DNA from 4 places in the Streptomyces sp. KR80 genome. Region 3 is predicted to be linked to each of the others. Evidence: riboswitches for the same ligand, from Rfam matches in the RefSeq annotation. Region 3 holds a riboswitch; each other region holds the start of a gene.

Region 1 (7,034 bases), on a different contig from region 3:
GTCGCTCATCGCACCTGCTTCCATGGTTGAAACACCTCCTGACGCCGACCATGCGCCCGGCGATGCCGACTTGACAAACCTTGTTGCCGTTTCTGCAATAGCCGGTATGGAAGACGTGCTCGCCGCTGTTGGACCGAGGCTCAAGCGCATCCGCCAGCAGCGCAAGTGCACCCTTGCGGCGCTGTCGGAGACCACCGGGATCTCGGTCAGCACGCTGTCCCGGCTGGAGTCCGGGCAGCGGAAGCCGAGCCTGGAGCTGCTGCTGCCGATCGCAAACGCCCACCAGGTGCCCCTTGACGAGCTGGTCGGCGCGCCGCGCGTCGGTGACCCGCGGGTCCGGCTGAAGCCGGTCAGGCACGGGGACTCGACGGTGGTGCCGCTGACCCAGCAGCCCGGCGGGTTGCGGGCGTTCAAGATGGTCATCGGCACCTCCCGCAGCGAACCCGATCCGCGTACGCACGAGGGCTACGAGTGGCTGTACGTGCTCAGCGGGAAGCTACGGCTGGTGCTCACCGAGCACGACCTCGTTCTCACGGCGGGGGAGGTCGCCGAGTTCGACACCCGGCTGCCGCACTGGTTCGGCAGCACTGGGGAGTCACCGGTGGAGATCCTCAGCCTGTTCGGACCGCAGGGCGAACGCATGCACGTCCGCGCGAAACCCCGCCGCACGTAGGGCACGGCGCACGGGAGATCCGCCTGTGGCGCGGTGTCAGCCGCTGTGGGCGAACCCCTTGCCCGTACGATCCAGGGGGTCCGGTCCGAGGCCGAGGAAGCGGGAGCGCAGCGCGTCCCAGGCGGCCAGGCGTGAGAAGTCCGGGGTTTCCCTGATGCCCTGACGGTCGGTGAGGAACGGGTTGGGCAGCAGGACCGTCATCATCTGCTCATCGCGGCCGTTGAACAGGCGCAGCCCCCAGGTGGTGGGGGCTCCGTCACGGCCGATGCCACGGTAGAGCTCGGCGCGCGAACAGCGCCGGATGCGTCCGAGTTCCGGCCCGGAGGCGGTGTGCTCCCCGATGCACAGATGGAAGTGCCAGGCGCCGAAGTCGACCGTGACGTAGCCGTCGTTCATCGTGATGGAGGTCGGGGCGCCCGGGGCACCGACCTCCCAGGCGGCTCCTTCAATGATCGGGCCGAAGTGGATCTGCGACCAGAAGTCGGTGAACACTGTGGTGACCAGATCGAGCAGCGTGGCCTCGTCGACGGGCAGCGCCCAGAGGTGCTGGATGCCTGAGCCCGGCGTCTCGACGACAGTCGGTTCGGATGACGGTCCCGCCGAGGGCGCAGGGGTTGCGGACATAAGGGGTCCTCACTTCGGTGTCGTGGAGCCGGTGGTACGCGGATGGCCGTTCCGGCTGCGTGGGCGGTTGCGGAGCACACAGTCACCGCAGGTTCCGGCGCCGGGCACGCGGTAGTACAGGCAGCAGCTGCGCCGGGAGAAGACCGGGAACCCGTCGGGGCCGCACCGGAAGCTGCCGGTCCCGTGCAGCGGTTCGCGGTCGAGAAGCGTGCCGACCAGTTCGAGCGCCGTGGGGACGACGTGCTTTGGGGCCGCTGGGGTGCGGGTGAGCAGGACCCGCAGGGCGCCGACGAGCGCCGAGGCGGCGTTGCCGTGCAGGACCTGATCCGAGACGCCCCCGACTCGGTGCACTGCGCGCCGCAACGGCTCGAGGTTGTGCACGGCGACCGTGGTGTGGACGGCCGCCGCCTGCGGAGTGCGTTCGCTCAGCTGAAGATCGCGGGGGTGCGGCAGCCACAGCTCGACCGGGCCCGCGAGGCTCGGCCGCCAGCTCAGCCGGCCGGGGGAGAGGTCGGGGACGGCCCCGGCCAGGGCGGCAGAGGCCAGGGCGATGGACCACAGTCGGGAGGCGATGCCGAGGTGGACGGTGGACGCGGCGACCCGGGTCTGGTCGGTGCCGAGGCGCTGCCGGACGCGCTCCACGTACTCCACCAGCGGCGCGGGCGGTCGCCCGTCCTCGCTCGCATACAGCTCCGCAAGCGGCCGGAATCCGGCGGCGTCGGCGATCTCACCACCACGCACTGCGAAGTACGGTCCGATCGCCGCCACGTCACGCAGGTACGCCGTGGTCTCCTTCATCGGAGCCCTCCCTTGCCCGCGATGTACCTGCGGACTGCGCGGGTCAGTTCATGGAAGGTGGGTACCCGAACATCCGCGTCACCCCGATGGAGCACCAGGTTCCCATCCCCGTCGACGGTGACGCGCAGTTCGGTGAGCCCGGGCCGCCCCAGACCGCCGCCGGGTTCGCCGAGGGTCAAACCCTCGCGTGCCATGGCTCGTTCCAGCAGCGGAAGCATGTCGCCGGGGGCGTCGAGGACCACCCTGCCCCTGGCCGGGCGGCGCAGGGCGAAACTCCCCGTGGCCGCGTCGAAGGCGAGATGCTCGGCGTCGAAGGCGGCGGCGACCGCCCCGCTACGGATCAGGTCCTCCGGCGCTCCGGTGTGCAGGCGGGCTTCCCGGTCCACCAGCCACACCGCGTCGGCGACCCGCAGGGCGAGCTCCAGATCGTGGGTGCTGACGACGACGGTCAGTCCACGGCTGCGGGCCAGGTCACGCAGCAGGACGGTGAGCGCCACTCGGGAGGCGACGTCGAGGAAGGCCGTGGGCTCGTCGAGCAGCACGACGCGGGGCTCCTGGGCGAGGGCGCGGGCGGTGAGCACCCGCTGGCGTTCGCCGTCGGACAGCTCGGCCGCAGGACGATCGGCCAGATGCCCGGCGGCCACCGCCTTCAGGGCCCACTCCACGGCCGCGTGGTCGGCCGGGGTGAGGCGGCCGAGGAAACCCGTGTGCGGGTGGCGGCCCAGCGCGACGACCTCACGAGCGGACAACAGCCCGGCGTCGATCCGGTCGGTGAGGACGACAGCGAGCCGCCGGGCCAGAACGCCCGGCGGTTCGGCAGCGATGTCGGCACCCCCGATGCGGACCGTCCCCGCCAACGGAGGCAGCAGGCCGCACAGGGTGCGCAACAGGGTGGACTTCCCCGCTCCATTGGGGCCGAGGAGCACAGTCAGTTCACCGGCGCGCGCGGTGAGATGCAGGTCCCGGAGGACCGCCGTCCGACGGTTGCGCCCCCAGGCCGAGCGGGCGCCGTAGCCGACCGTGAGCGCCTGCGTCGCAAGCCCGTCGGGCACGGCAACCTCCGTCCGCGGCATGCCAGGTGACGTAGCGTACGCCGGCCGAGAGGCAGCCTCCCCGGCCACAGCCCCGGCACGCAGCGCAGCGGGCAGCAGCCCTTCCTGCGTACGGTCGGCCATCACCCCACCCCCTGCATACCGCGGCGGCTGCGGACCAGGATGGTGATGACGACCGGAGCCCCGAACAGGGACGTGATCGCGTTCAGCGGCAGTACCGCGTCCGTGCCCGGAGGCTGACTGAGCAGCGCACAGGCCAGAGCCAGACACGCCCCCGCGAACATGGCCCCGGGCACCAGCACCCGATGGTCCGAGGTGCCCAGCGCGATGCGCGTCAGATGCGGCACCGCCAGTCCGAGAAAGGCCACCGGACCGCAGAACGCGGTGGCGGCCCCGGTCAGCAGCGACGTGCCCAGCAGGGCCAGGTCCCGGCTGCGCCGCACGTTCAGTCCCATGGTGCGGGCGTAGCCCTCACCCAGCATCAGGGCATTGAGCCGCTTGGTGATCAGCAGGGCCGCGGCCAGGCCGGCGCCGACCACCGGCAGCATCACCTGCAGGTCGGGCCAGGTGGTGGCGCTGAAGCTGCCCAGGCCCCACATCACGAACTGCTGGGCGTGCTCGGGGCGTGCGTAGACGAGCATGACGCTCACCACCGCAGTCGCGGCCGAACCGATCATCACGCCGATGACCAGGAGCGTGACCGCCGAGCGCACCCAGCGCGAGAGCACCAGCACCAGCGCAAGTACGCAGGCGGCCCCGAAGGCCGCCGCCACGACGACGCCGACGCGTCCGGCACCCGCCAGGTTCCCGGTGAAGCTCCCGGCGACGCCGCCGGTGCTCACCACGACCGCGGCGACACCCATGCTGGCGCCGGAGCTGACGCCGAGGGAGAACGGGTCCGCGAGGGCGTTGCGGAAGAGCGTCTGCATCTGCACGCCGGCCACGGCGAGTGCGGCGCCCACGGCGACCGCGGTCACCGCGCGGGGCAGCCGCACCTCTTCGACGATGACCCGCCAGCGAGGGTCGGCTCCGGCATCGCCCAGCAGGACCCGTACCACCTCGGTGAGCGGGACACGGTACGAGCCGAGCGCGATCGCGAGGACGAACAGGACCACGGTGCCCGCGGCCAGCCCGCCCAGAACCAGCGCGCGCCGCCGCCCCGTTGCCGACGCCGCCCGTGCTGCGGCGGCCCCGGCGCCGTCGCCGACCGCCGGGACCGGCGGGTGCGGAGCAGTGGTCCTCACGCTTTGGGCACCTTCTTGTAGAACGTGAAGGTGTGGCCCGGGGCCGCGTCCGGGTGCAGGATCGCGAACAGGTCGGCGAGTACCAGGTCGGGGCGGATGACGCCGCGCTCGTAGAAGTCGTTGCCGCCCTCGGGGCTCAGGGCTTTGGTGTTGGACCACACCTGTCCGTCGCGGGCGGCGGTCAGCTTGCCGTAACGGCGGTCCGCCTTGGTGGCGTCAGTAGTCGACTTCCACGACTGGTCCACCAGCCACGTCGGCGCGTCACCGCCCTTGGCGAAGACCGCTTCGAAACCGAGTTGCAGGTTGCCCGTCCCCTTGGTGCCCGCCCACGGGTAGGTGCCACCCGCATCCTTGATCAGCTTGCCGACGTAGGAGCCACCGGAGGCCATGTTCCACGTGCCCTGATACATGGTGCCCGGCAGCACCTTCGCCGCCTTTCCGGCCTTCGCGGCCTTGGCGGCGACCTTGGTGTAGTCCGTCTCGATGGCGTCGAAGACCGCACCGGCGCGCCGCTCGGCGCCGGTGAGGGCGGCCATGGCCTTGATCCACTCTGCCCTGCCCAGGGGAGTGGACTCCAGCCACTCCGCGTTGGCGACAACGGAGATGCCCGCCTGCCGCAGCTTGGGGTACTGCGGATCGTCCGTGCCCTGGGTCATCAGCACATCCGGCTGGGCCGCGATGACCTTCTCCGTCGCGATCGTGCGCTCCGGCGCGTACTCACTCACCCGGCCCGACTTCACGCGCTTGCGTACCTCGGCGGAGGTGACGAACGAGCCGTCGGCAACGCCGGTGAGAACGTCCAGGGTTCCCGTCTCGGTGAGCAGGGGCAGATGCGTGGTGGACGCGGAGTACAGGCTCTTGATCGGCGTGGTGATCTGTTGCGCCTTCGCCAGGTCGCCGCTGAGTTTCGGCTTGGGCGCACCGCACTTGACCAGGACGTACGACTCGGGCTTCCCCTTGGGGTAGGGCTCCTTGACCGTGAGGACCTGGTAGCTCTTCTCGTATCGGAGGGTGAAGTTCTTCGCGTGCCGCACCTTGGACTTGACGGGGAAGTAGTCCTTCGCCGGGTCGAAATCGTCAGTGCAACCCCGGCCCTTCCCGTGAGCCGTGGTATCCGCTGAGCGGGGTGCCGTGTCGTCACCGCAGGCGGTGAGGGCGAGGCCGACGACGACAACGGTCACCGCAGCCAGCGTGCGGCGACGAGGCATGACTGGTCTTGTGGGCATGACTGCTCCTGGCAGGAAGGAAACCGCACGGGCCGTCCCGGCGCGGGCAAAGGGCAAGGCGCCCCGACGGGCCGTAGGGCTGAGAAGGAGATCCGTCGGCGGTGAATCAGCGGGCGGATCAGAGTCTGCGGAGGCGCGACGCGCCCGCCCCGGGGCGGGCGTCGCACGGCGCAGTGGCCGCGTTGTGCGGACAGCCTTGCGGACAGCCAACAGCAGATCGCTGCGCGGAGATGGCGGACATACGGATGCCACCGGCCTCTCTCGGGGAGTTCCGCCCCGGACGTCGAGGTGCGACGGCGTGAGTCTCCTGACTCGGGGTCAACGCTTCCCCGGCCTTCCCGCCCGCTACGGGGCCGTGGCCGTGTCGGGGTCGCTCCCCACTCACAGTGGCGGTACCGTGCCGGAATCCCACCGGCTTCCTCGTTCCGCCGTCGCCTAACGAGGCCAAGAATCGCAGACGCACGGGCCGCCCCGCCAGACGCCCTGCCTGTGCGGAACGGCACACGCGGCGCGACGTGAGTGTCAGCGTCGGGCGGGCGGGGCGGTCGGCGTCTCCCACGCGCGTGAATAACGGCGGGCATCCGGGCCCTTCGGGTCCCGGCTGCGGTACACCACGTACGGCCGGACCAGATAGCCCAGCGGTGCGCTGAACACGTGCACCAGGCGGGTGTACGGCCAGATCGCCAGCAGGGCGAGTACGACGAGATTGTGCACCTGGAAGCTGATCGGGACGCCCGTCATCAGTTCCGGCTGCGGGTTCAGCGAGAACAGGCTGCGGAACCACGGCGCGACGGTGGCGCGATAGTCGTAGCCGCCGCCGATGAGGTTGTCGCCGACGGTGTTCAGCATCCCGGTCGCGATGGCGGCGGTCAGCAGCGTGTACATGATCTTGTCGTTGGTCGTGGTGGCTTTGCGCACGGCGGGCACGGTGATCCGGCGGTAGAGCAGAATCGCCAGGCCCGCGACCGTGGCCAGCCCGGACAGCGTGCCCGCTGACACCGAGAGGACGTGGTACGCCCCTTCCGAGACGCCGACGAACTCGGTCCAGCTCGCCGGGATCAGGATGCCCATCGCGTGCCCGCCGATCACCGCCAGCAGTCCGAAGTGGAACAGCGGGCTGCCCAGCCGCAGCAGCCTGCTCTCGTAGAGCTGCGAGGACCGCGTGGTCCAGCCGAACTGGTCGTGCCGGTAGCGCCAGATGTGCCCGAGGACGAAGGAGGTGAGGGCCACGTACGGTATGGCGAGCCAGAGCAGGGTGATCACCGGCGTCCTCCCAGCTCGGGCTGCGTCATGGGATCCATGGCGAACGGCTCCAGACCGACTTCTTCCTCGGGCGGGCCCTGTGCGGCCAGTTCGGCGATCCGGCGCCGGTCGGCCGTGCCCAGCTCGGGCAAGGTCGCACACACCGCCTCGAGTA
Region 2 (7,034 bases), on a different contig from region 3:
CATGCCGCGACGCCTGCGACCATAGCCGCGACGCCGACCGCCGCAATCAGCTTGCGCTTCACGTCACCCTCCTTAAAGGGATGCCAGAAACCCCCACCCCGGAGTCCGCTGAGTCACAGGGGACTCGTTCACGGGCGCGCACCGTCTGTGGCTCTGGGACGTGGTCATCTAGTGGTTTAGACCAGTGACCCGCAGCTTGGCCTAGACCTATATAGGTGTCAAGGGTGTATAAGAATCGCTGTCGAGTCCGTTATCGGACCGACACCTGGGTGGGAGGCGCGCACTGAGCGAGGCCGGACCGTGCCACGATGTGAGCTGCTACAGACGGAGGAGCCGGTGACGGCAGCACGACAGCAGTCGGGAAGGCTGGCCATGGAGACCGACGAGGACGCCGCGGAGAACGGCAACGGCGCTCTGGGGGCGCGGACCGCACGCGTGCCCAAGTACTACCGGCTCAAGAGACACTTGCTGGAAATGACCGAGACCATGCCACCGGGGACTCCGGTCCCGCCGGAGCGCACCCTCGCCGCCGAGTTCGACACATCCCGTACGACCGTGCGCCAGGCCCTTCAGGAGCTGGTGGTCGAGGGTCGGCTGGAGCGGATCCAGGGCAAGGGCACGTTCGTGGCGAAGCCCAAGGTCTCCCAAGCGCTGCAACTCACCTCGTACACCGAGGACATGCTGGCGCAGGGCCTCGAACCGACCTCCCAGCTCCTGGACATCGGCTACATCACGGCCGACGACCGGCTGGCGGGTCTGCTCGACATCGCGACCGGCGGGCGGGTGCTGCGCATCGAGCGGCTGCGGCTGGCGAGCGGTGAGCCGATGGCGATCGAGACAACACATTTGTCGGCAAAGCGCTTTCCCGCCCTTCGCCGCAGCCTGGTCAAGTACACCTCCCTCTACACAGCCCTCGCCGAGGTTTACGACGTCCACCTGGCAGAAGCCGAGGAGACCATCGAGACCTCCCTGGCCACACCGCGCGAGGCCGGGCTGCTGGGCACCGACGTCGGGCTGCCGATGCTGATGCTGTCCCGGCACTCGCTCGACGCGGACGGCAATCCGGTGGAATGGGTGCGCTCCGTCTACCGCGGAGATCGCTACAAGTTCGTCGCACGGCTCCAGCGACCCCAGGAGTGACCGTCCCCGCGGGCCTGATCCCCCCTGGCTGACCTGGGGGTTTCACAACCGTGTCCGTACCGGTATGCGGACGGGTAGTGACGACTGGCGAAGCGTTGACCTAGATTTCCAGCGCGTTATGCACGGATCAGCGCCAGGGACGGGAGACTTCGCCATGTCAGAGCCAGCGCCAGCCAGAGACGCCCAGCGCAGCCTCTCCCCGAAAACGGTCGCGATCTGGGCCCTCGTCGCCCTGATCGGCGCGGCCGGCTGGAGCGTACTGGCCCTCTCCCGGGGCGAGGAGGTGTCGGCCGCCTGGATGGTCGCCGCCGCCCTCGGCTCGTACGCCATCGCGTACCGGTTCTACGCGCGCTTCATCGCGCACCGCGTCCTCAAGGTCGACAAGACCCGAGCCACGCCCGCTGAACGGCTCAACAACGGCGTCGACTTCCATCCGACGGACCGACGGGTGCTGTTCGGGCATCACTTCGCGGCGGTCGCGGGGGCGGGTCCCCTGGTCGGTCCGGTCCTCGCCGCGCAGATGGGGTATCTGCCCGGCACCATCTGGATCATCGTGGGGGTGATCTTCGCCGGTGCCGTGCAGGACATGGTGACGCTGTTCTTCTCCATGCGCCGCAACGGCCGTTCGCTCGGTCAGATGGCCCGCGACGAGATCGGGCCGTTCGGGGGTGCCGCCGCCCTGATCGCGGTCTTCGCGATCATGATCATCCTGCTGGCCGTGCTGGCGCTGGTCATCGTCAACGCGCTGGCGCATTCGCCGTGGGGTGTCTTCTCCATCGGCATGACCATCCCGATCGCCTTCTTCATGGGCTTCTATCTGCGCGTATTGCGGCCCGGCCGGGTCACCGAGGTCTCCGCCATCGGCGTGGCGCTGCTCCTGCTCGCCATCGTCGCGGGCGGCTGGGTCGCCGAGTCCTCGCTCGCCGACACCTTCACGTTGGAGCCGGGCACCCTGGTCATCTGGATGGCCGCGTACGGTTTCCTGGCCTCCGTCCTCCCGGTCTGGATGCTGCTGGCGCCGCGCGACTATCTGTCCACCTTCATGAAGGTGGGGACGATTGCCCTGCTGGCCCTGGGCGTGCTCCTCGCCGCGCCGACGCTGAAGATGGACGCGGTGACCGAGTTCGCCACGCGCGGTGACGGACCGGTCTTCGCCGGGTCCCTCTTTCCGTTCGTCTTCATCACCATCGCCTGTGGCGCCCTCTCCGGCTTCCACTCCCTGGTCTCCTCGGGCACCACCCCGAAGATGATCCAGAAGGAGACGCAGATCCGGATGGTCGGTTACGGCGCCATGCTGACCGAGTCGTTCGTCGCCGTCATGGCGATGATCACGGCTTGCATCATCGACCCCGGCCTGTTCTTCGCGGTCAACTCCCCCGCGGGCGTGATCGGTGGCACGGTCGAGTCGGCCTCACAGGCGGTCGCGAACCTCGGATTCACCATCTCCCCCGAGGAGTTGGCGGCAGCGGCGAAGTCGGTCGAGGAGCAGAGTCTGCTCTCCAGGACCGGCGGTGCGCCGACCTTCGCGCTCGGCATGTCGGAGATCTTCTCCGCGGTGGTCGGCGGCGCTTCGCTCAAGGCGTTCTGGTACCACTTCGCGATCATGTTCGAGGCGCTGTTCATTCTCACCACGCTGGACGCGGGCACCCGGGTCGGGCGCTTCATGCTCCAGGACATGCTCGGCAACGTCTACAAGCCGTTCCGCCAGGTCAGCTGGAAGCCGGGAGTATGGTTCGCCAGCGCCGTCGTGGTCGGCGGCTGGGGCTACTTCCTGTGGGTCGGTGTGCACGACCCGCTGGGCGGCATCAACCAGCTCTTCCCGCTCTTCGGCATCGCCAACCAGCTGCTGGCCGCGGTCGCACTGGCGGTCTGCACGACACTGCTCGTGAAGTCCGGGCGGATCAAGTGGGCCTGGGTCACGGCGGTTCCGCTGGCCTGGGACGCCGCGGTCACGCTCACCGCCAGCTGGCAGAAGATCTTCTCCGACGACCCCCGGGTCGGCTTCTTCCAGCAGCGGTCCATCTTCGAAGAGGGCATCGAGGCGGGAAAGGTGCTGCCCCCTGCCAAGAGCATGGACGACATGCACACCGTCGTCACCAACGCCACCGTGGACGGGGTGCTCGCCGCGCTCTTCGCGATCCTTATCGTCGTGGTGATCGCCGACGCCGGCCGGGTCTGCTACCGGGCGATCCGCAACCCGCAGAGCGTCACGCTCCACGAAGCCCCGTACGAGGAGTCGAAGATCGTGGCCCCCGCCGGGCTCTTCCCGACCAAGGAGGAGAAGGCGGAGCTGGTGGGCGCGGGAGTCGGCGCGGGAACCGGTGCCGTGGCCGGCGAAGGGGACGCGGGCCGGGAGCGGGAGCCCCAGCCGTGAGGACCCTGCAGGGCGTCCGGAAGATCGCCGGCCGCATCCGCTGGTTCTGGCGCGAGGCGTCCGGCGAGGCGACGTACGGCCGGTACGTCGCCCACGCCCGGGCCCACGACCCCGAGGCAGAGGTGCTGAGCCGGCGCGACTTCGAGCGACAGCGCACCGACGCCCGGGAGGCCGATCCGCGCGAGGGCTTCCGCTGCTGCTGAACGCGCTCGGCGACGCCGCGTCCGTGCGGCATACGGGCCGCCGCCCCGAGTCCTTGGGCGGCGGCCCGATGGTTTCGTGGAGCGGGCACCGGCGCGTGACCCAACGCCCCCGGCGCCCCAGCGCATTTGACCTACGACACAAGATATAGGGGTGGGCACGGCACGCAGCACAAGATGTATGCTCGTGCTCGCTGTCGTCGCAGGGGAATCCGGTGCGAATCCGGAACTGTCCCGCAACGGTGTAGTCATGCGCGTATGCGCATTCCCAAGTCCGAGGACCTGCCGACGGTGTGCCCGGCTCGACCGAGCCGGGTGACGAGTCGTCCGGGCCTCGCGGGTTGGGCCGGTGGACGCTGCGCGGTGTGCCGCTCGCCCTGCCCGGGTGATCCACGCCCGTATGCGCCCGTCGCGCACCCCCCTCGTGCGGCCCCCAGCCGATCGAGGGAGAGCACCACGTGACCATCGCGCCCGCAGACCCTGCGTCACGCGAGTCCGTCGCCCAGCCCGCCGCAGTCACTGAGCCCGCCGTGGTCACCGAGAACCCAGCCACCACCGACGGACCCGGCGCCGCCTTGCTGCGCACCCTGACCGAACTCACCGCCGACCTGCCCCATGCCGAGCCGGGCCGGGTCGCCGCCGCGGCCCTCCGCGGCCGCCACGCTGGTTCCGACGAGGCCGGGTTGCGGGAGCTGGCAACCGAGGCGGCGGCCGGTCTGATCTCCGAGGACCCCGAGTACTCGCGGCTCGCGGCGCGCCTGCTCACCCGTACCATCGCGGACGAGGCCGCAGGTCAGGGCGGAGTCTCCTGCTCCGCCTCGGTCGAGGTCGGCCACCGCGAAGGCCTGATCGCCGATGGCACCGCGCAGTTCGTCCGCACCCACGCCACTCGGCTCGACACCCTCGTCGAGATCGCGCTCGCCGACGGGGCCGACGACCGCTTCGGCTACTTCGGGCTGCGCACGCTCCACAGCCGCTATCTGCTGCGCCACCCCACCACCCGTCACGTCATCGAGACGCCACAGCACTTCATGCTGCGCGTGGCCTGCGGGCTCGCGGAGGACCACAGTGACCGTGCGGTCGACGAGGTGGCCGCGCTCTACCGGCTGATGAGCCGCCTCGACTACCTGCCCAGCTCCCCCACCCTCTTCAACTCCGGTACCCGGCACCCGCAGATGTCCTCCTGCTATCTGCTGGACTCCCCCCTGGACGAGCTCGACTCGATCTACGACCGCTACCACCAGGTCGCTCGGCTGTCGAAGCACGCGGGCGGCATCGGCCTGCCGTACAGCCGCGTCCGGGCCCGCGGTTCGCTCATCCGCGGCACGAACGGGCACTCCAACGGCATCGTGCCGTTCCTGCGCACCCTCGACGCCTCGGTCGCCGCGGTCAACCAGGGCGGCCGGCGCAAGGGCGCGGCCTGCGTCTATCTGGAGACCTGGCACGCGGATGTGGAGGAGTTCCTGGAGCTGCGCGACAACACCGGTGAGGATGCGCGCCGCACCCACAACCTGAACCTCGCGCACTGGATCCCCGACGAGTTCATGCGCCGCGTCGACGCGGACGCCGAATGGTCCCTGTTCTCTCCGGCGGACGTCCCGCACCTCGTCGACCTATGGGGCGAGGAGTTCGATGCCGCCTACCGAGCGGCGGAGGCCGCGGGCCTGGCGCGGAAGCGGCTCCCGGCCCGCCAGCTCTACGCACGCATGATGCGCACCCTCGCCCAGACCGGCAACGGCTGGATGACGTTCAAGGACGCGGCGAACCGCACCGCCAACCAGACCGCCGAGCCCGGCAAGGTCATCCACTCCTCCAATCTCTGCACCGAGATCCTCGAGGTCACCAACGACGGCGAGACCGCCGTGTGCAACCTCGGCTCCGTCAACCTCGCCGCCCACGTGCGTAAGGACGTCCGCGACGGGGCGGACGCGATGGACTGGGAGCGGCTGGACGTCACGGTCCGTACGGCCGTGACCTTCCTCGACCGGGTCGTGGACATCAACTTCTACCCCACCGAGCAGGCCGCGGCGTCGAATGAGCGCTGGCGGCCGGTGGGGCTCGGCGTGATGGGCCTCCAGGACGTCTTCTTCCAGCTGAAGCTGCCCTTCGACTCCCCCGAGGCGGCAGAGCTCTCCACGCGGATCGCCGAGCGCATCATGCTGGCGGCGTACGAAGCCTCCTGCGACCTCGCCGAGCGGCACGGCCCGCACCCGGCCTGGTCCTCGACCCGGGCCTCGCGCGGCGTGCTGCACCCGGACCACTTCGACGGCGCCGCCGCCGAGTCGTACTGGCCGGAGCGGTGGGACGCGCTGCGCGCCCGTATCGCCGCCACCGGCATGCGCAACTCGCTGCTGCTGGCCATCGCGCCGACGGCGACGATCGCCTCGATCGCGGGCGTGTACGAGTGCATCGAGCCGCAGGTCTCCAACCTCTTCAAGCGCGAGACGCTGTCCGGCGAGTTCCTCCAAGTCAACTCCTATCTGGTGGAGGAGCTGAAGCGGCTCGGCGGCTGGGATGCGCAGACTCGGGAAGCCCTGCGGGAGTCCAATGGCTCGGTCCAGGAGCTGACCTGGATCCCCGAGGACGTACGGCGGCTGTACCGGACGGCCTGGGAGATCCCGCAGCGGACACTGATCGACATGGCGGCGGCCCGTACGCCGTACCTCGACCAGAGCCAGTCGCTGAATCTCTTCATGGCCGCGCCGACCATCGGCAAGCTCAGCTCGATGTACGCCTATGCCTGGAAGAAGGGCCTGAAGACGACGTACTACCTGCGTTCCCGCCCGGCGACGAGGATCGCCCGAGCCGCGGGCGCTCCCACGATTCGCCCCCTGCCTGCGGCGGGGGGACCCCCAGTACAGCAGGTGAGCGAAGCTGCGGACGCCGTCGCCTGCTCCCTTGAGAACCCCGAGTCCTGCGAGGCATGCCAGTAATGAGCGCCCACCCTCCCCTGGCCTTCGGCATGGGGGACCCCGCCGACCACCGCCCCTCAACGACGGCGCTCCGCGCCGACAACTCTGGCTTCAAAAACCTTCTCGACCCGGGATTCGAGCTGACCCTGCGTCCGATGCGCTATCCGGACTTCTACGAGCGCTACCGCGACGCGATCAAGAACACCTGGTCCGTGGAGGAGGTCGACCTCCACTCGGACGTGGCCGACCTCGCCAAGCTCTCCCCGGGCGAGCAGCATCTGATCGGCCGCCTGGTCGCCTTCTTCGCGACCGGTGACTCGATCGTGGCCAACAATCTGGTGCTCACCCTGTACAAGCACATCAACTCCCCCGAGGCCCGGCTCTATCTCTCCCGGCAGCTCTTCGAGG
Region 3 (7,034 bases):
GGCGGTACCGATCCGGAATCGGCTTCGGTTTGGTAGTCATTTGATCTTCCTCCTGGTGGGGACGCGCTTCGCGCCACCGGGCACTCCGGCGGCAAGGTACTCGGCGGGACCAGGGACAGCAGCACTGCCCGATTGGGCCTCCTACCAGCAAGACGATCGGCGGACGGCTCGATACGACACTTCCGAGAAACTTCGCTGCGAAGCAGCATGGAACCGAAACGACCCCCGTCGGCGCGGGCGGGTCGACGCGGGCGGCGACTTCCCGGTTGTCGAGGATTTTCACGAGATGCAGCAGCATGGTGCCTCGCGGGTCGGCCGTCAGCCTTCGGAGAGCAGCACGCACGATCCGGGTGCGTCCCTTCCCGACGCTGATCGTCTTTCCACCCGGCGCCCGCCGGATCCGGCCGGCCCCGCCTCCAGCAACGCATCCTGAGACCGGGCGACGTGCCGCGTCGCCTTGCGCCTGGTCACGGACGTTCTTCCGCTCTGCGAGGGGAAGGGCCGTTGCGAGCGCGTGCGCTGGCAACGGCCCTCCGTGTGCTCAGGATTCGTTATCGGGCAGTGTGGAGCGGACGTCTCGGGCGGCGGTGACGAGGTGCTCCAGTGATGCTCGGACCTCGGGCCAGCCGCGGGTCTTCAGGCCGCAGTCGGGGTTGACCCACAGCCGTTCGGCCGGAATGGCCTGAAGGCCCTTGCGCAGCAGGGCGGTCGCTTCGACCGCGCTGGGGACGCGCGGGGAGTGGATGTCGTACACGCCGGGGCCGACCTCGCGCGGGTAGCCGGCCTCGGCGAGTTCGCGGGCGACCTGCAGGTGGGAACGGGCGGCCTCCAGGCTGATGACGTCGGCGTCGAGGTCGTCGATGGCGGCGACGATGTCGCCGAACTCGGCGTAGCACATGTGGGTGTGGATCTGGGTGTTGGGCCGCACGCCGCTGGTGGTCAGGCGGAACGCCTCGGTGGCCCAGGCCAGATACGCCGAGTGGTCGGCGGCGCGCAGCGGCAGGGTCTCGCGCAGCGCGGGTTCGTCGACTTGGATGACCGAAGTGCCCGCGGCTTCCAGATCGTTGACCTCGCCGCGCAGGGCGAGGGCGACCTGGCGGGCAGTGTCGGCGAGGGGCTGGTCGTCGCGGACGAAGGACCAGGCGAGCATGGTGACCGGGCCGGTGAGCATGCCCTTGACGGGCCGGTTGGTGAGTGACTGGGCGTAGCGGGTCCAGCGGACGGTCATGGGTTCGGGGCGGGAGATGTCGCCGGCCAGGATCGGCGGGCGGACGTAGCGGGTGCCGTAGGACTGGACCCAGCCGTGCTGGGTGGCGAGGTAGCCGGTGAGCTGTTCGGCGAAGTACTGGACCATGTCATTGCGTTCGGGCTCGCCGTGCACCAGGACGTCGATGCCCGTCTTCTCCTGGAAGGAGATGACCTCGCGGATCTCGGCCTCGATCCGCTGCTCGTACGCGACCGTGTCGATGAGCCCGGCGCGCAGGTCGGCGCGGGCGGTGCGCAGGTCGGTGGTCTGCGGGAAGGAGCCGATGGTGGTCGTGGGCAGCGGCGGCAGGCGCAGATGGGAACGCTGGGCTGCGGCCCGCACGGCATAGGGCTGGGAGCGGCGGCTGTCGGCGTCGGTGATGACGGCGGTGCGGGCGCGGACCGCCGGGTCGTGGGCGAGTGCGGAGTCCGCTCGGGAGGCGAGGTCGGCGCGGTTGGCGGCCAGTTCCGCCGCGATGGTGTCGGTGCCCTGGGACAGCCCGCGTGCCAGGGCGACGATCTCGGCGGTCTTCTGGCCGGCGAAGGCCAGCCAGCGGGCGATCTGCGGGTCGATGGCGCGTTCGGCGGTGGCGTCGAGCGGGACATGCAGCAGTGAGCAGGATGCGGCCACGTCGACCCGGTCGGCGAGGCCGAGGAGCGTGGCGAGGGTGGACAGTGACTTTTCGAGGTCGTTGATCCAGACGTTGCGGCCGTCGACGACGCCCGCGACCAGGCGCTTGCCGTGCAGGCCGCCGACGGCGGCGAGGTTGTCGAGATTGGCGGCCGCGGGGCCGGTGAAGTCGAGGGCGAGCCCGTCTACGGGGGCCTTGGCCAGTACCGGCATGGCCTCTCCGAGCCGGTCGAAGTAGGAGGCGACCAGCAGTTTCGGGCGGTCGGTGAGGGCGCCGAGTTCGCGGTAGGCGCGGGCGGCGGCGTTCAGGTCGGCCGGAGTGCGGTCCTGGACGAGGGCAGGTTCGTCCAGTTGCACCCACGACGCGCCTGCCGAACGGAGGTCGGCCAGCACCTCCGCGTACACGGGAAGCAGTCGGTCCAGGAGTGTCAGCGGCTCGAAGTCGGCCGCGACCCCTGGGGCGGGCTTGGCGAGGAGCAGGTAGGTGACGGGCCCGACCAGAACCGGGCGCGCGGTCAGGCCGAGCGCGAGGGCTTCCTTGAGCTCGGCGACCGGCTTGGCGGAGTCGGCGATGAAGATGGTGTCCGGGCCGAGTTCCGGAACCAGGTAGTGGTAGTTGGTGTCGAACCACTTGGTCATCTCCAGCGGCGTGACGTCCTGGGTGCCGCGGGCCATCGCGAAGTAGCCGTCCAGGGCGTCCGCCTCGACCTCGGCGCGGTGACGGGCCGGGATCGCGCCGACCATCATGGTGGTGTCCAGGACGTGGTCGTAGTACGAGAAGTCGCCGGTCGGGACCTCGTCGATACCGGCGTCGGCGAGTCGACGCCAGGTGGTGGCGCGCAGTTCGGAGGCGGTCTGCCGGAGTTCGGCGGCGCTCACCCGGCCCTTCCAGTAGCCCTCGACGGCCTTCTTCAGTTCTCGGTTCTGGCCCTGGCGGGGGTAGCCGTACACGGTGGCCCGTGCTGCCGCGGCTGCGGACTTGCTGGTCACGGAACTCTCCTTCGCGAGCTCTTGATGAAGCGATCCCGGAAGGGGAGACGAAGGCGCGAAGGGATGGCAGACGGGGCGGACGACATCGCTTGTGCCGTCGTTCGTGCATACGTGCCCGCCTATGACGTACTCCCCCAGACTTCGTCCGGGGGCGCCCCAACCCGCCCTCGAGGTCACCGGGATCTCCGCGCGCGGTCGCGCACGGGCAGTGGCAGGTCTTCGGACTCGCGGGCACGCCTCGTGAGGCACGAGGCATCTACTGGCCGTCGCTTCCCGGACCCGCCTGGGTCCAGTGCGTATGACGGCGGTCGTTCCCGCTCACCGCTGCGGGGCAGTCCCGGATTCCCACCGGGTTCCCTCTTACGACGCGCCTGCCGAGTCCCCCATGGCGAAGTCCCCCAGCTACCGCTGGGAGGTACCCCCATGGGGAGGGCAGGGCGAACCAGCTGCGTCGGCCAGCCTAGGCGCTGGACCAGGGGCCCGATGCCACTTTCCACATGCCGGACGGTGAGTTGCGCGGGGTTCCCTGGGCCGGGCAGGTGCGGCGGCTACGCCGCGGCCGTGGCGGGTGCAGCCGCGCGTTCCCAGCTCATACGGGACCACGGGAGGGCGAGGTGGTCCAGCGTCGATACGGCGCGGGGTGCGAGGTCTTCGACGCGCGCCGCTTCGTGGTGGCGGGCGAAGACCGAGTCCACGTACCGGTGGCCGGTGTCGGCGGCGATGAAAAGGACGGTCCGGTGCGGATCACGGCCTCGTTCCCATCGGGCCGTGAGGTAGGCGGCTCCGGTGGACAGTCCGGCGAAGACCGCGTGTCGGCGCAGCAGGTCGACGCTGCCGGCGAGAGCGGCGTCGAAGGCAATCCAGTGGACGGTGTCGTAGAGGGTGTGCGACACGTTGGCGAAGGGGATCGAGCTGCCGATTCCGGCGATGATGATCTCGGGGTCGGACACGTGCTCGCTGCCGAAGGTGATGCTGCCGAACGGCTGGACACCGACGAGCTCGACCCCGGGTGAGCATTCCCGCAGGTACCGGGCGAGGGCTCCGGTGGAGGCGCCGGATCCCACTCCGCCAACAACGGTGAGGCAGTCGGTGTCGGTCTCCTGCCGGATGCGTTCGGCGACGGCACGGTAGCCGAGGTAGTGGATGTCGTCGTGGTACTGGCGCATCCAGTGGTAGTCGGGGTGCTCGCGCAGGATTTCCTGGATGCGTTCCACGCGGCGTTTCTGGTCGAGTTTCAGATCGCTGCAGGGGTCCATCTGCTCGAGGTGCGCGCCGAGTACGGAGAGCTGGGTGCGCAGGGTGTGGTCGACGGTGGTCGAGCCCACGATGTGGCAACGCATGCCGTAGCGGTGGCAGGCGAGGGCGAGGGCGTACGCGTAGATGCCGCTGGAGCTGTCCAGCAGGGTGTCGCCGCGCCGTACGACGCCGGTGTCGATCAGGTGCCGTACCGCCGCAAGGGCGGAGACGACCTTCATGGTTTCAAAGCGGAGACAGATGAGCCGGTCGTCGAGGCGTATCAGGTCCGGCCGGCCGATCGATTCCGCGATGTGCTCGTCCATTCAGGAATTCCTCGCTGGTGGTGAAGGTCGTGAAGGTCCAGGTGACGGGGATGCCGTTGCTGTCCAGGGCGCGTACGCAGTGCCGCAGCCGGCGCCTCAGACCGGAAGCCGCGGGGTCGAAGAGCACCCCGGCCACATTGCCGCTGTGCGCGATCTGCAGCCCGACGGCGCCGACGCGTCCGACGATGTCCCTGAGGGCGTCGAACTCCTCGTGCTTCAGCAGCCGTTGACCGCACCGGGCGCTCTCGGTACAGACCTGCCCGAGCAGCGCTGGGTCGGCCTCGGCGATCGCCCGCCGCAGCAGGGAACGCAAGTGCTCGTAAGCGTGCACGTCCTCGTCGTCGTACGCGCGGGCGGGAAGGGACAGCGTGTCCACGGGCCTGCCTCCGCCCAGGGTGCAGCCCACCACGACGGCCGGCGGCAGCGCGTCGCCGAGCATTTCGAGTACGCGTCCTTCCCGCTGGGCGAACAGCAGGGGCCGACCGTCGAGCATCAGCGGATCGGATGCCCGCTCGGCTCGCACCGCCAGGCGTGCGATGGTCTCCGGCGGCAACCGCAGGCCGAAGGCGTCCGCGACCGCGCGCACCGCGGCGATGACATCGCTGCTGGAAGAGCCCATCCCCATCCCCACGGGGATGTCGCCGCTGAGCCGCAACTCCCCACCGCACGGCGGCTCCTGGCGCTGCAGGGCGGCGAGCTCCTCGAGGGCGAGGACCGCAGCGCCCAGAGCCTTCGTACGGTCGCCGGGGGTCACCGACACGTCTTCGGGCGGAGTGCCCGGTCGGCGTACGAACTCGGCGTGCGTGCCCAGGCCGGTCATGGGCAGGGTGACCAGCCCGGCGCAGCGCCGCCCGCACTCGTCGAGGAAGACGCCCTGCAGGATCTCCCCGTGGTGGCAGGAGGCATGCCCGGTGCCGGTGCTGACTTCACCGGCACCGGGTACGGCCTGGCGGGTGCTCGCCGTCACGAGCCGCTCTCGACGCGGTAGCGGTACAGGACGGTCGGTTCGGCGCTGAACTGCGAGAAGGGGAAGGGCTCTGCGGACAGTGCGGTCACGCCGGCGCCCAGGAAGGCCCGCGCCACCGCGCTGCCGGTCTGCGCGTAGACGATCAGCGGCACTTCGCGTTCACGGCAGCGCGCCAGGATCGTGTCGAACGTGCTGTTGCCGAGCGTCATTCCGGTGGCGACCACGGCTTCGGCGGTGCCGAGGACCTGGTTCATGTCGTCGGTGACGTGGTCGCCCCATTGCGTCGTCCGCAGGTTGAAGTCGCAGGGCAGCGGGACGCCGCCGCGTTCGCGGATCGCCGCGACGAGCGGGTTGACGACGCCGATCAGCGCGACCTTCGCGCCGTCCGCGATGTTCAGCAACCCGGCGATCGCCGCGTCCCGGGCCTTCGCCCGGACCTCGGGAGGTCCCGCCGGTAGCGTCACGGGCTCGGCCCGCGCCGCATCGCGGTGTGGCCGGGTCTCGGCGAGGTAGGCGTCGAGGGCGGCGATCCGCAGCGGGCGGGGCGCTTCCCGCAGGAGTACGTCCAGCGGGCTGCCCGAGGCGTCGCGGCAGATCGCCGGATCGATCTCGTCGGCCTCGAAGGCACAGGCCCCGAAGGCCCCCCGAAGGCGTACGAGAACGTACTGGTTGAGGTAGGTGGTGTTGCCCCCGGCGAGCCGGGTTCCGTGGTGGATCCAGAACACACTCGTGGCCACGAGCTCCGACGGGCGTGGGCCGTGTTCTCCCGCCAGTACGGCGGCAAGGAGGTCGTCGACGGTGGCCGGGCGGGCGGGGAACGTCTGCGCGCTCATGCCTGGCCTCCGCGGGTCGGCCGGAACACGCCGGGCGGCAGCTCGAGGGTCCAGCCGTTCCCTGCGTGGCTGCGGGTGGTGTGCAGATCGGCCCTGGGCTGGTTGAGGGCGATGATCTGCTGGGCGGGCAGGGGCGGCGGAAGCTGCTCCAGCAGGGCAGGTCCGGTTGCCGTCCGATCCACGAAGGCTCCTTCTCTGGTACGGATCAGTCAGGTGAAAGGGATTCGTTGTCGAGCAGTGCCCGTGGGGCACCTTGGGCAGGGTGCCGATGGGCTCGTGTGCTATCTGGGCTCGGCCATCGTTCGTGCGCGGCCTCGGTCCGCTTGTGGCGCGACACCGCGGTAGGCGACCGCGAGGTTGCCCAGGCTGTCGAGGCCGATCTCCGCGTCGACCTCGAAGACGTCCGCCAGCCGGTCCGGGGCCAGGACGTCCTTGGGCGGACCCGCGGCGACCAGGCGCCCGTGGTGCATCAGCAGCAGCCGGTCACAGAAGCGGGCGGCGAGCGACAGGTCGTGCAGAGCGACCAGCACCGTCTGGTCCGTGTCGGCCAGCAGCTCCATGAGCTCCAACCGGTGTTTCACATCGAGGTGGTTGGTCGGCTCGTCGAGCAGGATGCACCAGGGCTGCTGGGCCAGGGCCCGCGCGATGTGGGCGCGCCGGCGCTCGCCGCCCGACAGCGACTTCCACGCCCGGTCGGCCAGTTCGGTGAGTCCCAACCCGGCGAGCGCGGCGGCGACCACGGCCCGGTCGGTGGCGTCCAGGCCGCGCCACCGGTCCCGGAACGGGGTACGGCCAAGACCGACAACATC
Region 4 (7,034 bases), on a different contig from region 3:
ACAGCGGTGCGATCCGCTCGGGCCCGCACAGATACGCGTCCAGGTTGCGGCCCGGCCGCCGGGTGGCGAGCGCGTGATAGCCGGGGTCGATGTAGTCCGGGCCGACCTTGTGCGGCGACACGGTGAGTCTGCGCTCCGCGAAGGCCGCCATCAACCCCGTGGCGACGGTCGTCTTTCCGCTGCCCGAGGCCGGTGCGGCGACGACCAGACGCGGAACGGCGGATCTCACCACTCGATGCCCCTCTGGCCCTTCTGGCCCGCGTCCATCGGGTGCTTGACCTTCGACATGTCCGTGACCAGATCGGCGAAGTCGATCAGCGGCTGAGGGGCGTTGCGGCCGGTGATGACGACGTGCTGCGTCCCCGGGCGGTCCCGCAGCACCGACACCACCTCTGCGACGTCCACCCAGCCCCAGTGCAGCGGGTAGGCGAACTCGTCCAGTACGTAGAAGCCGTACGCCTCGGCGGCCAGATCGCGCTTGACCTGCTCCCAGCCCTCCCGCGCGGCCTCCTCGCTGGAGGCGATGTCCCGCTGGACCCAGGACCAGCCCTCGCCCATCTTGTGCCATGCGACGGTCCCCCCTTCGCCCGAGTCGCCGAGGACGCGCAGCGCACGCTCCTCTCCGACCCGCCACTTCGCCGACTTCACAAACTGAAATACACCGACCGACCACCCTTGGTTCCACGCCCGCAGCGCCATCCCGAAGGCGGCGGTCGACTTCCCTTTACCGATGCCGGTGTGCACCATGACCAGCGGCCGGTTGCGCCGCTGGCGTGTCGTCAGTCCGTCGTTCGGCACGACACTCGGCTGTCCTTGTGGCATTACGCCGCCCTCCTCGTTCCCTGCACATCGCGGACGAGCCCGGCGACGCTGTCCGCCCGCAGCTCGTCCAAGGTCACGGCCGTACCGCCGAGGTCGCGGGCGAGAGCACCGGCCAGCCCGAGACGCACCGGCCCGGACTCGCAGTCCACCACCAGGGAGGCGGTGCCTTCGGCGGCCAGCAGACGCGCGGCGCGTGCCACCGCCGTGAGCGCCTCGCCCTGCGATCCCCGCGCCGCCGGGCCGGCCCCCGGCACCCCCCTACGCCCCGAACCGGGCGCGGTGGCCCGCCCGTCGGTCACGACGACCAGCAGCGGCCGGCGTGCCGGGTCCCGCAGCCGCTCCACCCGCAGTACCTCCCGGGCCTTCAGCAGTCCGGCCGCCAGCGGCGTCCGACCGCCCGTCGGCAGCGACGTCAGGCGCGCCGCGCCCGCCTCGACGGACGACGTGGGCGGCAGCGCCAGCTCCGCGTCCGTGCCACGGAAGGTCACCAGGCCCACCTTGTCGCGGCGCTGGTAGGCGTCCAGCAGCAGGGAGAGCACGGCACCCTTCACCGCACCCATCCGCTTGCGGGCGGCCATCGAGCCCGAGGCGTCCACGAGGAAGAGCACCAGGTTGCCCTCGCGCCCCTCGCGGACGGCCTGCCGCAGATCGTCGCGCCGTACGAGAAGTCCCGGGCCGCGGCGCCCGCGCGTGTGCTGGTGTGGCGCGGCCGCCTGCACGGTGGCCGTCAGATGCAGCCCGGTCAGCGCGCCCCGGGGCCGACGCGCCCCCGTCGTGCGCCCGTACGCCGTACGCCCCCGCGACCGCCGGCCGGCCGCCCCGTCACCCAGACCGGGAACGCTGAACGTCCGGGTCGCGAACGGCTCTCCCGGCGCCACGGCGGACTCGTCGCCACCGCCGGCCCGTCGCCCGCCTTCCTGGGATTCCTGGGCGGCGTCGGCCGCTGCCTCCGGGGCGTGCGGTTCCTGCCGTGCGCCGTCCGGGACTTCCTGCGCGCCGTCCGAGGTTTCCGGCTGCTCGGCCTCGGCCGGAGGTGCCTCGCGCGGTCGGGGAACATCGGGCGCGTCGGGAACATCGGGCGCGTCCGGACCGTCCTGCGGCGGCTGCCCTCCCCCCGGGCCGTCCGGTCCGCCCGGCTCCGGGTCCGGATCGTCGTCCCTGCCGAACTCCTCCAGCGCCTCGTCGAGTTTGTCCTCGTCCAGCCCCGGCGCATCGAAGGGGTTGCGCCGCCGCCGGTGCGGGAGTGCCAGCAGCGCCGCCTGCCGGACGTCCTCCTCCAGCACGTCGGTACGCCCGGCCCAGGCGGCCAGCGCGGTCGCCGTCCGCGCCGTCACGATGTCCGCGCGCATGCCGTCGACCTCGAACGCCGCGCATACGGCCGCGATCCGCCGCAGCGCCCGGTCCCCGAGCCGTACCGCGGGCAGCAGCGCGCGGGCCGCGGCGATCCGTTCGCGCAGCGCCGTCTCCTCATCCGCCCAGCGCGCCGCGAAACCGGCTGGGTCCTCGTCGTACGCGAGCCGCCGCCGGACCACCTCGACCCGCTGGTCCGGCTCCCGCGAGGCGGCGACCTGGACCGTCAGACCGAAGCGGTCGAGCAACTGCGGCCGCAGCTCGCCCTCTTCGGGGTTCATCGTGCCGACGAGCAGGAACCGCGACGCGTGCCGCACCGAGACGCCCTCGCGCTCGACGTACGAGGCCCCCATGGCGGCCGCGTCCAGCAGCAGGTCGACCAGGTGGTCGTGGAGGAGGTTGACCTCGTCCACGTACAGCACACCGCGGTGCGCGTCCGCCAGCAGGCCTGGTTCGAACGCCTTCTTGCCCTCCGACAGCGCTCGCTCGATGTCCAGCGCGCCGACCAGCCGGTCCTCCGAGGCGCCGACCGGCAGTTCGACCATCCGCGCGGCACGGGTGGTGCCCGGGCCGGACTCGTGCGGCCCGTCGGGGCAGGCCGGGTCGGGAGCGGCCGGAGCACAGGAGAAGCGGCAGCCCGGCACGACGTCCACCGAGGGCATCAACGCCGCCAGCGCACGTACTGCCGTCGACTTGGCCGTGCCCTTCTCGCCGCGCACGAGCACACCGCCGACAGCCGGGGAGACCGCGTTGAGGAGCAGCCCCAGCCGCAGGTCGTCCATGCCGACGATCGCGGTGAAGGGGTAGTGCGGAACATGTGCGGTCGTGGTCATGCGGCTTCCATTCCCTCTCTCCCAGCGGCCCGGCGGCCGTGGAGTGCTCCGCTGTCCGAAGCGTTCGTGGCGCGTGTCATGGTGCTCCAGGTGCGATGAAGGGCAGACCGGACGGAACGCCTTGCTCGATCAGCCGCAGCAGACCGTCCGTGTCGGCGTGTTCCTCGATCAGGTCTCCGAGCCGGTCCAGCTGCTCCTCGCGCAGCGCTCCGAACGAGGTGTCCGGGGCCGGGACGAAGCGGCGCCCGGCCGCCTTCGCCACCCGGCGCAGAAAGGCCCGGCGGAAGCCGTCGCTCTCCAGCGAGCCGTGCCAGTGGGTGCCCCAGACGGCCCCCCGCCGGCAACCGTCGAGGAACGCCTCGTCCGCTGCGCCGACATCGGCCACCCCGTGGTGGATCTCGTAGCCCTCGACCCGCTCCCCGAACGCCTCGCCCACCGGCCGCGCGAGGGTCTTCTCGGCCGCGAACCGGACCCGTACCGGCAGCAGTCCGAGCCCGTCCACCGCCCCCGCCCGGGACTCGACCTCGTCCTCGATGCGCTCGCCGAGCATCTGGAAGCCGCCGCAGACGCCCAGCACCGGCCGGCCCTCCGCGGCCCGCCGGAGCACCGCGTCCGCGATGCCGCGCTCGCGCAGCCACGCCAGCGCCCGCACGGTGCCGCGGGTCCCGGGGAGCACGACCAGATCGGCGTCGGCCAGCTCTTCGGGCCGGTCCACGAACCGCACCACCACACCCGGTTCGGCGGCCAGCGCGTCGACGTCGGTGAAGTTGGACATCAGCGGCACGGCGGCGACGGCGACCCGCAGCACGTCCTCGCCGAGCGGCGGAGCGACCGACGACTCCCGGACCGCTCCCCGCATCGAGATGTGCAGCCCGTCCTCCTCGTCGATGCCGAGCCCGTGCGCGAACGGCAGCACGCCGTAGGTGCGCCGCCCGGTCAGCCCGCGCAACATCTCAAGACCCGGCTCCAGCAGGGACGCATCGCCGCGGAACTTGTTGACCAGATACCCGGCGACGAGCGCCTGGTCCTCCCGGCTGAGCAGCGCGGTCGTGCCGAAGAAGGACGCGAAGACGCCGCCCCGGTCGATGTCCCCGACCACCGCGACCGGCAGTTCCGCGGCCCGCGCGAGGCCCATGTTGACGATGTCGGTGCGCCGCAGATTGATCTCGGCCGGGCTCCCCGCTCCTTCGCAGATCACCGCGTCATACCTGCCCCGCAGCTCCTCGAGGCACTCCAGTACGGTGCCGAACAGCTCCTCCTGCCGCCCCTTGTACGGCGTCGTCCCGGCGGATACGGCGTCCGGTTGCGGCGTCGTGGCGGGCCCGGGCCTCCCGGATCCGCCGGTCCCCCCGAAGTACCCGCGGGCGCTCAACTCGCCCACCGGCTTGCCCAGCAGTACGACCTGGCTGCTGCGGTCGCCGCCCGGCTTGAGCAGCACGGGGTTCATCAGCGCCGTCGGTTCGATTCGCGCGGCCGCCGCCTGCATGGCCTGCGCCCGGCCGATCTCCGCACCTTCCCGTGTCACAAAGGAGTTCAGTGACATGTTCTGTGCCTTGAACGGCGCGACGGAGATGCCCTTGCGGGCCAGCCACCGGCAGATCCCCGCCGTGACGACGCTCTTCCCGGCGTCGGACGTGGTCCCCGCAACCAGCAGACCGCCGCCGCGGCGACCACGGACCTTCCCTCCAGCTACTGCTGGGAGATGCCCCCAGCTCATACGCTCCCCTCCCCAGCGGGTGACGTGCCCCTACCCGCGGGGCGCGCGGCGCGTTCCGTCAGGCGGCCCACGATCAGGCGTCCGGCGGCGCACGCCGCCAGTGCGAGCAGACTGACGCGCCGTGACAGTCGCACCGCGCGCTCGATGTCCGGGGTGTCCACCGGCCGGTTCTCCGCACCAAGTACGGGCCGGTGTTCGACCCGGCCGCCGTAGGCGAGGGTGCCGCCCAGGCGGACGCCCAGCGCTCCCGCGAACGCGGACTCGACCGGCCCGGCGTTGGGGCTCGGGTGCTCGCGCGCGTCTCGGCGCAACACCCGCCCGGCTCCTCGCCGGTCCGGCCCGGCCAGCACCGTCAACACGGCCGTGAGCCGCGAACCCGGATAGCCCACCACGTCGTCGAGCCGGGCCGAGGCCCAGCCGAAACGGCGGTGGCGAGGCGATTTGTGGCCCACCATGGCGTCCAGCGTGTTGACGGCGCGGAAGCCGGCCAGGCCCGGCACTCCCGCGACGGCGCCCCACACCAGCGCGCCGACGACGGCGTCGGAGGTGTTCTCGGCCACCGACTCCACGACGGCCCGTGCGATCTGCTGCTCGTCGAGGGACTGGGGATCCCGGCCGCACAGGTGCGGCAGCCGCTCGCGCGCCGCTTCGATGTCCTCCGCGGCCAGCGCGGCGCCGATGGCCCGTGCCTCACGCCCCAGGGATGTGCCGCCCAGCACCGCCCAGGTGGCGACCGCCGTCAGCGAGGCCACCGCCGCGGGGGAACGGCGTACGGCGCGCTGCAGCCCGGCGGCGACCGCCACCGCGCCGCCCGCGCAGACGGCGGCGTACAGCGCCCCGTACCCGCGGTGGTCGTGCCACAGTCGGCGCTCCGCGGCGGCCGCGGCGCGCCCGAACGCGGCAACGGGGTGCCCGCGCCGGGGGTCGCCCACGACGAGGTCGCAGACGAAGCCGAGCGCGGCGCCGCACACGAATGAGGTGTGTTCGGCAGGCATCGGCTCAGACCGCCGTCGTGCCTCGGCGTGGACACCGCGTCGTGCCGCGGCGTGGACAACGACCACGGGATGACGTACGGACGGCTTGTGACGTGCGGCGGCAGCCCGGCATGGCGACATGTCCTCACTCAGGGTCCGCGCCCTGGCTCGACGTACCGGCGGTGAGAGTCTCCTGGCTCCCGGATCGGCGCTCACGAGGCGCGCCAACAGGGCTCACGGCGTCACGGGTCGATGGCCCTCGCCCGGCTCTGCGTTGTGCTCGTCGCGCGCAGCATCGCTGCCGCTGCCCCCGGGACTTCGGCCGGGGGACCTCCACAACGCCGTACCGGACTTGGTCTCGACCCGCTCCTTCATCCGTGTTCCCGGTCGGTGCGCCCCTCCCCGGCCTTCCAGCCCGCAGGACGGGCCGTGACGTATCGGGTGGGGGAGCGCTCCTCGGTGACAGTGGCGGGACCGCGCCGGATTCGCACCGGCTTCCTCTCCTGCCGCCGTTTGGCGTCGGCAGTCCACCACGCCCCGCGAAGGCCCGTCAACTTGCCTGTGACCTGCGAGAGGAGAGTGTGCCCAGACACACAACGACGGCCCGCGGGGTGGGAGACACGGGTGGTGTCTCCCGCCCCGCGGGCCGTGGCCCCGGATCCGTCGTCAGGCGACGATCAGGTGGAAGCCGTACGCGATGGCGGCCGCGCACAGCGCGAAGCAGGCGTATCCGCCGGTGCGCGCAAGCAGCGTGGCGGCACCGGTCGCGGCGCTCGTGCCGGTCGTGTCGGCACTGCCGTCGGTGTGTGGCCGTGGCTTGCGAGAGGTGCCGACGATGCCGAGGGTGAACAGACCCACGACCCCGACGGTCACCACGAGGCTGACGCCGAAGACCTGGCCGAGTGCTACCCAGTCGATGTTCATGAAAGGAGGGTTCCTTAGCTAGGCCGTGACCTGGACGGTGGCGGGCTGGGACTCGCCGACGGGGTCGGGCTCGGCGCGCTCGTCGGGCTCGGCGGAGACCGGGGCGCCGACGGGGGGCGGGGAGACCGCCTGGATGGCGGCGGTGACGACACCCGCGGGCTCCACGTCGTTGACGTTGGTGTGATCGACCGGCTTGCGCCGCGAGGCAATCCAGATCGCGGCGCAGGCGACGAGGGCCAGCACGGCGACGGCGGTGACGCCCGCTGTGCCCTGCTGTGCCAGCAGGGCGGCGGCGCCGCCGACCAGCCCGGCGGCCGGCAGGGTCAGACCCCAGGCGGCGATCATCCGGCCCGCGGTCGACCAGCGCACCACAGAGCCCTTGCGGCCCAGGCCCGCGCCCATCACCGAGCCGGA

Evidence for each region. A riboswitch is a leader RNA that binds a small molecule or an ion and turns the genes downstream of it on or off. The one in region 3 is predicted to bind cobalamin.
Region 1: another riboswitch for cobalamin. It lies ahead of ACTWQI_RS26435 (ABC transporter substrate-binding protein); the one in region 3 lies ahead of metE (5-methyltetrahydropteroyltriglutamate--homocysteine S-methyltransferase).
Region 2: another riboswitch for cobalamin. It lies ahead of ACTWQI_RS17025 (ribonucleoside-diphosphate reductase subunit alpha); the one in region 3 lies ahead of metE (5-methyltetrahydropteroyltriglutamate--homocysteine S-methyltransferase).
Region 4: another riboswitch for cobalamin. It lies ahead of ACTWQI_RS10870 (cobalamin biosynthesis protein); the one in region 3 lies ahead of metE (5-methyltetrahydropteroyltriglutamate--homocysteine S-methyltransferase).

The regions. Positions count from the first base shown of each region.
Region 1 is NZ_JBQQCD010000025.1:39,445-46,478, reverse strand. Features, by position in the region: gene ACTWQI_RS26465 (class I SAM-dependent methyltransferase) at 1-24, opposite strand, end outside; gene ACTWQI_RS26460 (helix-turn-helix domain-containing protein) at 107-673, shown strand; gene ACTWQI_RS26455 (DUF7676 family protein) at 710-1,297, opposite strand; gene ACTWQI_RS26450 ((2Fe-2S)-binding protein) at 1,307-2,095, opposite strand; gene ACTWQI_RS26445 (ABC transporter ATP-binding protein) at 2,092-3,168, opposite strand; gene ACTWQI_RS26440 (iron chelate uptake ABC transporter family permease subunit) at 3,270-4,391, opposite strand; gene ACTWQI_RS26435 (ABC transporter substrate-binding protein) at 4,388-5,617, opposite strand; cobalamin riboswitch at 5,903-6,071, opposite strand; gene narI (respiratory nitrate reductase subunit gamma) at 6,140-6,880, opposite strand; gene narJ (nitrate reductase molybdenum cofactor assembly chaperone) at 6,877-7,034, opposite strand, start outside.
Region 2 is NZ_JBQQCD010000010.1:191,153-198,186, reverse strand. Features, by position in the region: gene ACTWQI_RS17045 (extracellular solute-binding protein) at 1-62, opposite strand, end outside; gene ACTWQI_RS17040 (GntR family transcriptional regulator) at 373-1,140, shown strand; gene ACTWQI_RS17035 (carbon starvation CstA family protein) at 1,295-3,514, shown strand; gene ACTWQI_RS17030 (CstA-like transporter-associated (seleno)protein) at 3,511-3,717, shown strand; cobalamin riboswitch at 3,896-4,018, shown strand; gene ACTWQI_RS17025 (ribonucleoside-diphosphate reductase subunit alpha) at 4,173-6,647, shown strand; gene ACTWQI_RS17020 (ribonucleotide-diphosphate reductase subunit beta) at 6,677-7,034, shown strand, end outside.
Region 3 is NZ_JBQQCD010000004.1:55,941-62,974, reverse strand. Features, by position in the region: gene ACTWQI_RS07850 (VOC family protein) at 1-40, opposite strand, end outside; gene metE (5-methyltetrahydropteroyltriglutamate--homocysteine S-methyltransferase) at 542-2,866, opposite strand; cobalamin riboswitch at 3,060-3,268, opposite strand; gene ACTWQI_RS07840 (pyridoxal-phosphate dependent enzyme) at 3,415-4,425, opposite strand; gene ACTWQI_RS07835 (GHMP family kinase ATP-binding protein) at 4,346-5,392, opposite strand; gene ACTWQI_RS07830 (Rossmann-like domain-containing protein) at 5,389-6,225, opposite strand; gene ACTWQI_RS07825 (hypothetical protein) at 6,222-6,407, opposite strand; gene ACTWQI_RS07820 (ABC transporter ATP-binding protein) at 6,507-7,034, opposite strand, start outside.
Region 4 is NZ_JBQQCD010000005.1:292,630-299,663, forward strand. Features, by position in the region: gene ACTWQI_RS10850 (cobyrinate a,c-diamide synthase) at 1-232, opposite strand, end outside; gene cobO (cob(I)yrinic acid a,c-diamide adenosyltransferase) at 226-822, opposite strand; gene ACTWQI_RS10860 (putative cobaltochelatase) at 822-3,005, opposite strand; gene ACTWQI_RS10865 (cobyric acid synthase) at 3,082-4,722, opposite strand; gene ACTWQI_RS10870 (cobalamin biosynthesis protein) at 4,719-5,717, opposite strand; cobalamin riboswitch at 6,069-6,194, opposite strand; gene ACTWQI_RS10875 (hypothetical protein) at 6,363-6,620, opposite strand; gene ACTWQI_RS10880 (inorganic phosphate transporter) at 6,639-7,034, opposite strand, start outside.